Desulforapulum autotrophicum HRM2: one gene and its partner. The protein of the gene in region 2 interacts with the protein of the main gene of each other region in a pairwise test. Links are inferred from orthologs where the notes say so. Each region holds a gene or a part of one and is shown on either strand. Other genes may lie near its edges.

Region 1 (3,872 bases), 2.5 Mb from region 2 along the record:
ACTTTGACAGCCCTTTGCTTGCGTCAATCCTTGCCTTCATCTCTACAACGGGAATCTGGGTAAAATCGGAAAGTATCTCAAGGGTCTGGTCTACGGGAACGGCATCTTTGGGTACAATGGATAGGTCAAACGAGGGGCGATTGTCCACGAGTAAAACCCCGTTCCGGTCATAAATAAGCCCCCTTGACGCTTCAACGCTTTTCAAACGGATGCAGTTGTTTTTGGACAGCCTGCGAAAATCTTCACCCTGGATAACCTGGAGGTAAAAAAGTCTTGCCCCAAGAACGGCAAAGGCAATGAGCATAAAAAGCGCGCCACCCATGAGCCTTCGTTTCAACCAGTCCCTGTCACACCCCTTCATGATCAAATTAAACCTACCCCGTTACCCACGATCAAAGTGTTGCTGGGTTATTTTTTTTGCAGCCACCAGAATTATTCTTTCAAATTCGTCAACAACCAAAAGCAAAAGGGGAACAAACACCAGGCCCCATGCCACCTGCTTTGCCATAATTTCCAGGTCCGTAAAATAAACAACATCAACCCGACCTCCCATGACAAGAACAAAAACAAGGAACGCGTTTTCCACGACCACGGCAACGGCACTCATGCACACAAGGAACACGATATTCTCCATGTGAACAAGTGACTTAAGGCTTCGAACCAGAATAAAAATCCAGACATAGACTGAGACATAGAGGCCAAACGGCCCACCTGAAACGCTGTCCATGACACACCCCATCAGGAAGACTGCTGCTGCTGTTCCAATATGCGAAAACTTCAGGCTCAGGGAGAGCACAATGACAAGAATCAGGTCAAACGCCTGGCTGAATATTGAGAAACCGCGCAAAGTTGATGTCTGGACAATAAAAAAGGCAAGAAACAGACAAAGGTAAAAAACGACCCGTATCATCTGGAAACATCATCCATCGGTGGGGAGGCAGCGTCCTGGGACATGGGATCCTTGACAGAGACAAGGACCTCTTCAAGAGTATCAAAATCCACGCAGGTCTTGATGGTGATTTCCTGGAAAAGCTGGGAGGTATTTTCCTCGATATCGACCACCCAGCCGATCCTCAACCCTTTTGGGAAAACCCCGTCAAGACCGGAAGATACAATCATCTCTCCGGGCTGAATTTTGTTTTTCCTGAGCACATACCTGAAAGAGCACAGTTCGGAATCATTACCCTTGACAATTCCCCTGGCCCGCGATGTCTGGACTAGGGCATCCACGGCAGAATTTCTATCCGTCATAAGAAGGACCCGGGAATAGTGGCCGGCAACCGCCACGACCTGACCGACAACGCCCTCGGAGACAAGCACTGGCAAACCCTTGGTCAGGCCTGCCTTTGCGCCTTTATCTATCATCAGGGTTCTGAACCAGGGAGAGGGATCCCTTCCAATAACCTTTGCTGCAACAAGGGTCTCTTTTTCAAGATCCTGGAAACGAATAAATTTTCTGAAACGGATGTTCTCCTGCTCAAGCTCTATGCAGAGGTTAACCTTTTCCATGGCCTTTGCCAGTTCATTTTTAACCCTGGGGAGCTCTTTGGCCGCCCTGACCGTGGCAAAATAATCCTGCCAGACCCCCCCAATAAGAGTAATGCTTCGGGAAAAAACCATCTGGAACGGAGCAACAAAAGAGGTGGCTATCCGTTCAATGCCTGTTTCAGGCAACACTCCTTTGCTGCTCACAGTCAAGATTATAAAATTGACCGTGATAAAGAAAACAATTCCGATCAACAGGATCATTTTTCTTGAAAACATGAAATCAGGTAATCACAACCTCTCTGAGTATATCGATATTGTCAAGAACCTTACCGCACCCAAGGGCAACCGTTGAAAGTGGATCTTCAGCCACAATAATCGGAAGGCCGCTCTTTTCCCTGAGCAATTTATCGAGGTTTTTGAGAAGCGCACCACCGCCGGTGAGAACGATGCCGGAATCAACAATATCGGCAGCAAGTTCCGGGGGGGTCTGTTCAAGAGCAATTTTAACGCACTCAACAATGGCATCGATCTGTTCAGAAATTGCCAGACAGATCTCTTCACTGTCAATGGTAAGAATCTTGGGAATCCCGGAAACCAGATCACGGCCCTTAACCTCTATGGTTTCGAGATTTTCCGGGTCTGGATAGGCATTTCCAATTGTGGTTTTAATAATTTCGGCCGTTCTCTCGCCAATGAGAAGGTTGTATTTGCGTTTGATGTGCTGGCTGATGGAAGCATCCATTTTGTCGCCTGCAACCCGGATGGATCGACTGTAAACAATTCCGGATAGGGAGATAACGGCAACTTCCGTGGTACCACCGCCAATATCCACCACCATATTGCAGGTGGGTTCGGTAATGGGGAGACCTGCTCCGATTGCCGCGGCCATAGGCTCTTCAATGAGAAACACCTCCCTTGCTCCTGCAAGCTCGGCAGATTCCCTGACAGCTCTTTTTTCCACCTGGGTAATTCCCGAAGGAACCGCAATAACAATCCGTGGACGAACCAGGGTTCGTCTGTTGTTGTGAACCTTTCTGATAAAGTGCTTGAGCATTGCCTCGGTTACTTCAAAATCAGCAATAACCCCATCACGCATGGGACGGATGGCCTGGATATTCCCCGGGGTTCTTCCAAGCATCCGCTTTGCTTCAGCCCCAACGGCAAGCACCCTGTTTTTGGCCCGTTTATCGGTCCGAACGGCAACCACAGAGGGTTCGCTGAGCACAATCCCCTTTCCCTTCACATACACAAGGGTGTTGGCGGTTCCCAGATCAAGGGCAAGATCACTTGAAAAGATACCAAGGAGAGAATCTATTATAAGGTTCATACCACCTCTTTCATAAATTATTGCATAAAAATTTTGTCGACTAAAAGATATCAGCTAACAGAAATACCACTTTTTTACAAGGAGAAAAAGTATCAACTGAACAATGATTCATCCACGGTTGAAAATAGTTTTCATGATCAAATCATGGATATATGGTCTGAATTGACGAATTTTTTCATTACTCCTCACGGGATGAACCCTGTTGGTCAAAAGAATCACCATGGCCTGTTCCAGGGGATCCATCCAGAAAGAGGTCCCTGTAAAGCCAAGATGGCCAAGTGAAGCGGGAGAAAAAAAACGACCTGCGGAAGAATTACTGGCCGAGGGGGTGTCAAACCCTGCCACACGCTCAAACCCATCCTTCTTAACGGCAAACTGCCTGATCCATCTCCCTTCAAGAACCCCTGTCTTTTTTCCCATAACCCCCCCCATAATCTCTCCAAGAAGCGTCTGGATATCCAAGGCAGTCCCGAACAGTCCTGCGTGACCTTCAATCCCGCCTGCAACCCAGGCATTATCGTCATGAACCTCCCCCTTTAACACCCGACCCCGCCAGGGGCAATGTTCTGTTGCTGCGACACTGCAATTCAGGGGATAACCGGGCGGCATGAAACGTAACCCCTTGACACCCAGGGGCAGATAGATGTTGTCCCTCACATATCGATCGAGACGCTTTCCTGCGGTACGTTCAACAATCCAGGCAAGGAGGATGAAACCAAGATCACTGTATAGCTCCCCCTGCTTTGGCTGATAGACAAGGGGCTCGTTCAGAATCAGCCGTCTGAGGCGATCCTGCCTCTCTTTTTCGGGACTTCCTACAACCTGTACATAATAGGGCCGGTGTGCTGGAAGCCCGGATCTGTGACGCAGCAGATCCTCAACGGTTATATCTGCCTTGTCATGGCCGACACCCCCCGGCAAAAGATCACCTAAAGTCTGGTTGAGGCAGAGCTGGTTCGTCTGAACCAGGTGAATCAGGGCCACAGTCGTGGCAAGGGGTTTTGTAAGCGAAGCAAGGTCAAACAGGGTGTTCAGGGATACAGGTTCTCTGGAACGA
Region 2 (4,525 bases):
GCAGGTCTCTTTGAGGGTAGTGACACGCCTGACCCGCACCCGATCCGGGGCCTGGTCATTGCGTTTTTCCATACCGATAAATTCACCGCCGCTGTTGTGGACCGGCGAATACCATGACGGGACATAGACCCCGCCAACGGTGGAGGCCAACCGCTCAAACAACGTCTGCCTCGACATCAGGGGGGTGTAAACATCAAAAAAGGGAGGGATCAACAGCTCTGCCTCCCCGAGGAGCAGAAGGTCCATGAACTCAGCCAGGGGCTCAGGATTCAAAAATGAAGCCACTCCCCCTGCGACCACAAGAGGGTGGCTTTCATTCCGGCCGGCCCCACGCATGGGGATGTTGGACCGTTCCAGCATGGAAATCAGGTTCAGGTAATCATTCTCAAACGAGATGGAGAAAAAAAGAATGTCAAACCAGGAGAGGTTTTTGCCGCTCTCCACACTCAGTACCTCAGCCTCCGGGTCATCGGGCATAAATACCCGCTCTGCCACCACGTGGTCAAGGTCGTTGATCAACCCGTAAACTGTCTGAAATCCAAGGCTGGACATGCCAGCCTGATAGGTGTTCGGATAAACCAGGGCGGTTCGGATCAGCCCCTTCTGGCCTTTGACTATACTTCCCCGCTCAAGGTGAACACCCTCTTTTCTGCCGTGTCTGACACTTTTTGCCATATATCAGTCTGCCTGGCGTCGTAAAAACGTGGGGATCTCCAGGTTTTCACCGTCCATGGGCATACCCCGATAGGCATTTCTACCGTCATGTCCCACCACCTTTTTTGTTCTGACCCGAACCGGTTCATCCACTTCGTTCCAGTTTTCAAGCTCTTCGGCTGTGGGCTCCCGGAGTTTTCCCCTGACAATGGTCTCTTCCTGGACAGCTGTTCTGACCTTTGGCCGGGCAGATTCAATGCTGTGGACGTTCTTTGCCTGCCGCTCGTGGTTGCCGATACCCGTTGCAATTACGGTCACGCGCATCTCATCCCCCAGGCTCTCGTCAATGGCCTGACCCCAGATGATCTCTGCATCATCACCGACTTCCTGGTGGATGCGGTCCGACGCCTGGGTCATTTCGTCAAGGGTGAGGTCGCTTGAGCAGGTGATGTTCATGAGAACACCCCTTGCGCCGGAGATCGAAATATCTTCAAGCAGCGGATGGGAGATGGCCCTTTCTGCAGCCTCAACAGCCCTGTTCTCTCCAGAGGCAATACCAATCCCCATGAGGGCCATGCCGGCCTTGGACATGGTGGTTCTGACATCTGCAAAGTCAAGGTTCACAAGACCAGGCAGCATGATAAGATCCGTGATGCCCTTAACCGAGTGGTGAAGCACCTCGTCGGCCTTAATGAACATTTCCACCATTTTTGCACCCTTGCCTGCGATTCCCCTGAGCCGGTCGTTGGGAATGGTGATGACCGTATCTGTAATGTCCCTTAACCGATTGATGCCATCTTCGGCCTGGGCAGCCCGTTTTTTACCCTCAAACGAAAAGGGCTTTGATACAACCGCCACGGTCAGGATACCAAGCTCCTGACAGATTTCGGCAATCACGGGTGCCGCGCCCGTACCCGTACCGCCGCCAAAGCCTGCAGTGATAAACACCATGTGGCTGCCTTCAAGGGCGGCCCGGATCTCATCAATGTTCTCCTGGGCTGCCTCCCGGCCTGTGGTGGGATTGGCACCTGCCCCAAGTCCTTCGGTCAGATTAACGCCTAACTGGATCTTGAGCTCTGCCCTTGAGATTTCAAGGGCCTGAGCATCTGTATTTGCAACAATGAACTTAACACCCTGAAGGTTTGCATCGATCATGTTATTGACCGCATTTCCACCGGCTCCACCCACACCGATAACCTTGATCAATGCATTCTTTTCACTCTCCACATAGGAAAAATTCATACTCCCCCCTCCTTTTATATTAGATAACATCCTTAAACCATTGTTTCATTCGTTTCAAAAGCCGTGCAAACAACCCGTTTTCAATATCACCAAGCGGAGTTCCACTATGTTTACTGCCATAGATCACAAGCCCCACCCCTGTTGAAAAACCCGGGTTTTTAACCACATCCTTGAGTCCTCCGATTTTCATGGGAACCCCCAACCGTACCGGCACTGAAAAAACCCCCTCGACCACATCTGTAATTCCGTGCAGGTATGCACTTCCCCCCGTGATCACAACTCCAGACGGGAATGAATTTTCAAGGCCGTTGCTGTAAATATCCTGCTTGAGTATGGAAAACATCTCCTCCACCCTGGGCTCCAGGATTTCGGCCAGAATATCCTTTGGAAGACTCTTTGTGCCGCGCCCCCCAATTCCGGCGACATCAATGGTCTCGCCCTTACGGATGCTTCCGGCAAGGCAGGTCCCGTGGTCAATTTTTATCTTTTCAGCCTCTGCCAGGGGGGTTCTCAATCCAATGGAAATATCGTTGGTCAGGTTATGCCCCCCCAGGGCAAGTTCAAAGGTGTGCTTGATATTGTTACCCTTGAAGATGGCAAGGTCCGTGGTGCCACCCCCCACATCGGCAAGGGCACACCCAAGTTCTTTTTCCTCACGGGACAGCACCGCCTCCCCCGAAGCCAGGGATTCAAGCACAATGTCACACACGTCAAGGCCAGCCTTGTTGCAGCATTTTACAATATTCCTTGCGGACGACACAGCGCCTGTGACAATGTGAATCTTTGTCTCAAGCCTCACCCCGGTCATGCCCACGGGATTTTGAATCGCCTCCTGGTCATCCACAATAAACTCCTGGGGAATGACATGGATGGTTTCCCGATCCGTTGGAATGGCAACGGCGCTTGCCGCCTCAATCACCCTTTCAACATCGTCCTGGGTTATCTCCTGGCCCTTGATGGCAATGATGCCGTGACTGTTCAGCCCCCGGATATGGCCGCCCGCAATTCCCACGTAAACCGATGAAATATTGCACCCGGCCATGACTTCGGCCTCTTCCACGGCCTTTTTAATCGACTCCACCGTGGACTCGATATTGACCACAGCGCCCTTTCTCAATCCCCTGGAAGGGGCGGTGCCCAGACCGATGATATTAATTTCACCCCCGGCGACCTCTCCGACAACGGCACAAATCTTTGTGGTTCCGATGTCGAGTCCCACGATAATCTTCCCCTCTTCCTGCAAATCAAACCCTCCTTAAGTCGTACCCGGCAGAATATCTTTATCTTCAAGCGTTATTGTGACGCTTCTGATATTAAAAAAGTCAATGAGACGCACTCTTTTTTCAACGGCAAAGCCGTCCATGTAATCGAGAATCTTTGAAGTCCCTGCAAATTTTTCCTTAAACCCGTCAAACCCGAGCTTCAGGGTAACAGGTATCTCCCCCACGGCCTTGTGTGCCTTGAAAAAATCAGTTGTAAAATCAATCCCCAGATCTTTGTCAGCTGTTATTTTTCGAACCAGGGAACGGGTATCAAGGGCCAACAGCTCCATTACCCCCTGGTGAAGTTTTCCCTTAAACCCAAACCTGGACGCCGGGGACAATGGGTCCAGGGATTCAAGCCTGAGACCTTTGATCTCCGGCAAACCGGCAGTCTGGGGTTCTGTTTCAGGCTCATAGGGCTTAAACGGCTGGCCCTGTAAATCCACCAGCACCTGGAAGTCTTCGGCCATGGCCGCCCTTGCAACGGCCGTTTGTTCAAAAACAGTAATGGCCAGGGTCGACGGAATCCGGCGCTGGATTGCCGCATCACGGATCCAGGGATGGGCAACAAGGCGGGCCCTGGCCGTTTTAAGATTAACGGCCAGAATATTATCCCCCATCTTGATCCCAGCCTGGGATAGCAGCGCTGAATCGCTGAGGGATGCAGCACCGGAAATATGAATGGTCTTGATGCCGAAATAGGGGCTCTGGGTAATAAAATCATGGACAAAGATCAGCCCAAGGCTCGACAGCGCCAGGACCAGCACCACCAGGATAAACTTCAAGACAAGATCAAGGCTGCCCATGAAATCGAACCCCAGGGCAGACACGTCGCCGTCAATCGGCCGTAGACTGTTTTTCCTCACCTTTTTATTCGCCTTCAATTTTCACCTCGGGTTTGAGATCAACATTGAATTTCATTTTCACCTCATCCTCCACCATCTGCTTGAGGGTGAGAATCTCCAGGGCTGTTGCCCCGCCGCAGTTAACAATAAAGTTACCGTGGATGGTCGAAACCATGGCATTGCCGAATTGTTTTCCCTTGAGGCCTGCCCGGTCAATTAGCTGACCTGCAGGCATCCCGTTGTCCGGGTTCTTGAAAAAACAGCCTGCACTGGCCATTGACCCGGGTTGGCTTGACCGTCGGTTTTCAAGCAGACAGAGCCAGCGGTCCCGTATCTTTTGTTTATCTCCCGGCTTGACTCGAAACCGTGCTCCCAGAACATACACGCAGGGCCCGAGGCCGTTAAACGATGTCCTTCGATGGAAAAAATCAAGCTCAGATCGATCAACCCCCATAACCCTGCCATCAGCGGCAACAAGTTCAAGGGAAACAAGGACGTCGGAGATGGTACCAAGGTTTGTTC

The links.
Region 1: the proteins of ftsA (region 2) and HRM2_RS17415 interact in binary tests that used the Escherichia coli proteins (3 or more experiments, as listed by UniProt). The link is inferred for Desulforapulum autotrophicum HRM2 from one-to-one orthologs.

The regions. Positions count from the first base shown.
Region 1 is NC_012108.1:3,987,448-3,991,319, forward strand. What follows is about bases 793-3,624. They hold HRM2_RS17415 (rod shape-determining protein), read right to left. Parts: upstream 2,816-3,624; coding sequence 1,769-2,815; downstream 793-1,768. Other genes in these bases: HRM2_RS17405 (hypothetical protein), read right to left, coding at 793-910; mreC (rod shape-determining protein MreC), read right to left, coding at 907-1,764; HRM2_RS17420 (serine hydrolase domain-containing protein), read right to left, coding at 2,924-3,624. Also shown: mrdA (penicillin-binding protein 2), read right to left, coding at 1-361; more of HRM2_RS17405, read right to left, coding at 383-792; more of HRM2_RS17420, read right to left, coding at 3,625-3,872. UniProt on the Escherichia coli protein: Forms membrane-associated dynamic filaments that are essential for cell shape determination. Acts by regulating cell wall synthesis and cell elongation, and thus cell shape.
Region 2 is NC_012108.1:1,444,065-1,448,589, reverse strand. Bases 1,028-3,977 are described here. They hold ftsA (cell division protein FtsA), read right to left. Parts: upstream 3,140-3,977; coding sequence 1,916-3,139; downstream 1,028-1,915. Other genes in these bases: HRM2_RS24990 (cell division protein FtsQ/DivIB), read right to left, coding at 3,152-3,977; ftsZ (cell division protein FtsZ), read right to left, coding at 1,028-1,896. Outside these bases: HRM2_RS06335 (radical SAM protein), read right to left, coding at 1-675; more of ftsZ, read right to left, coding at 679-1,027; more of HRM2_RS24990, read right to left, coding at 3,978-4,042; murB (UDP-N-acetylmuramate dehydrogenase), read right to left, coding at 4,029-4,525. UniProt on the Escherichia coli protein: Essential cell division protein that assists in the assembly of the Z ring. May serve as the principal membrane anchor for the Z ring.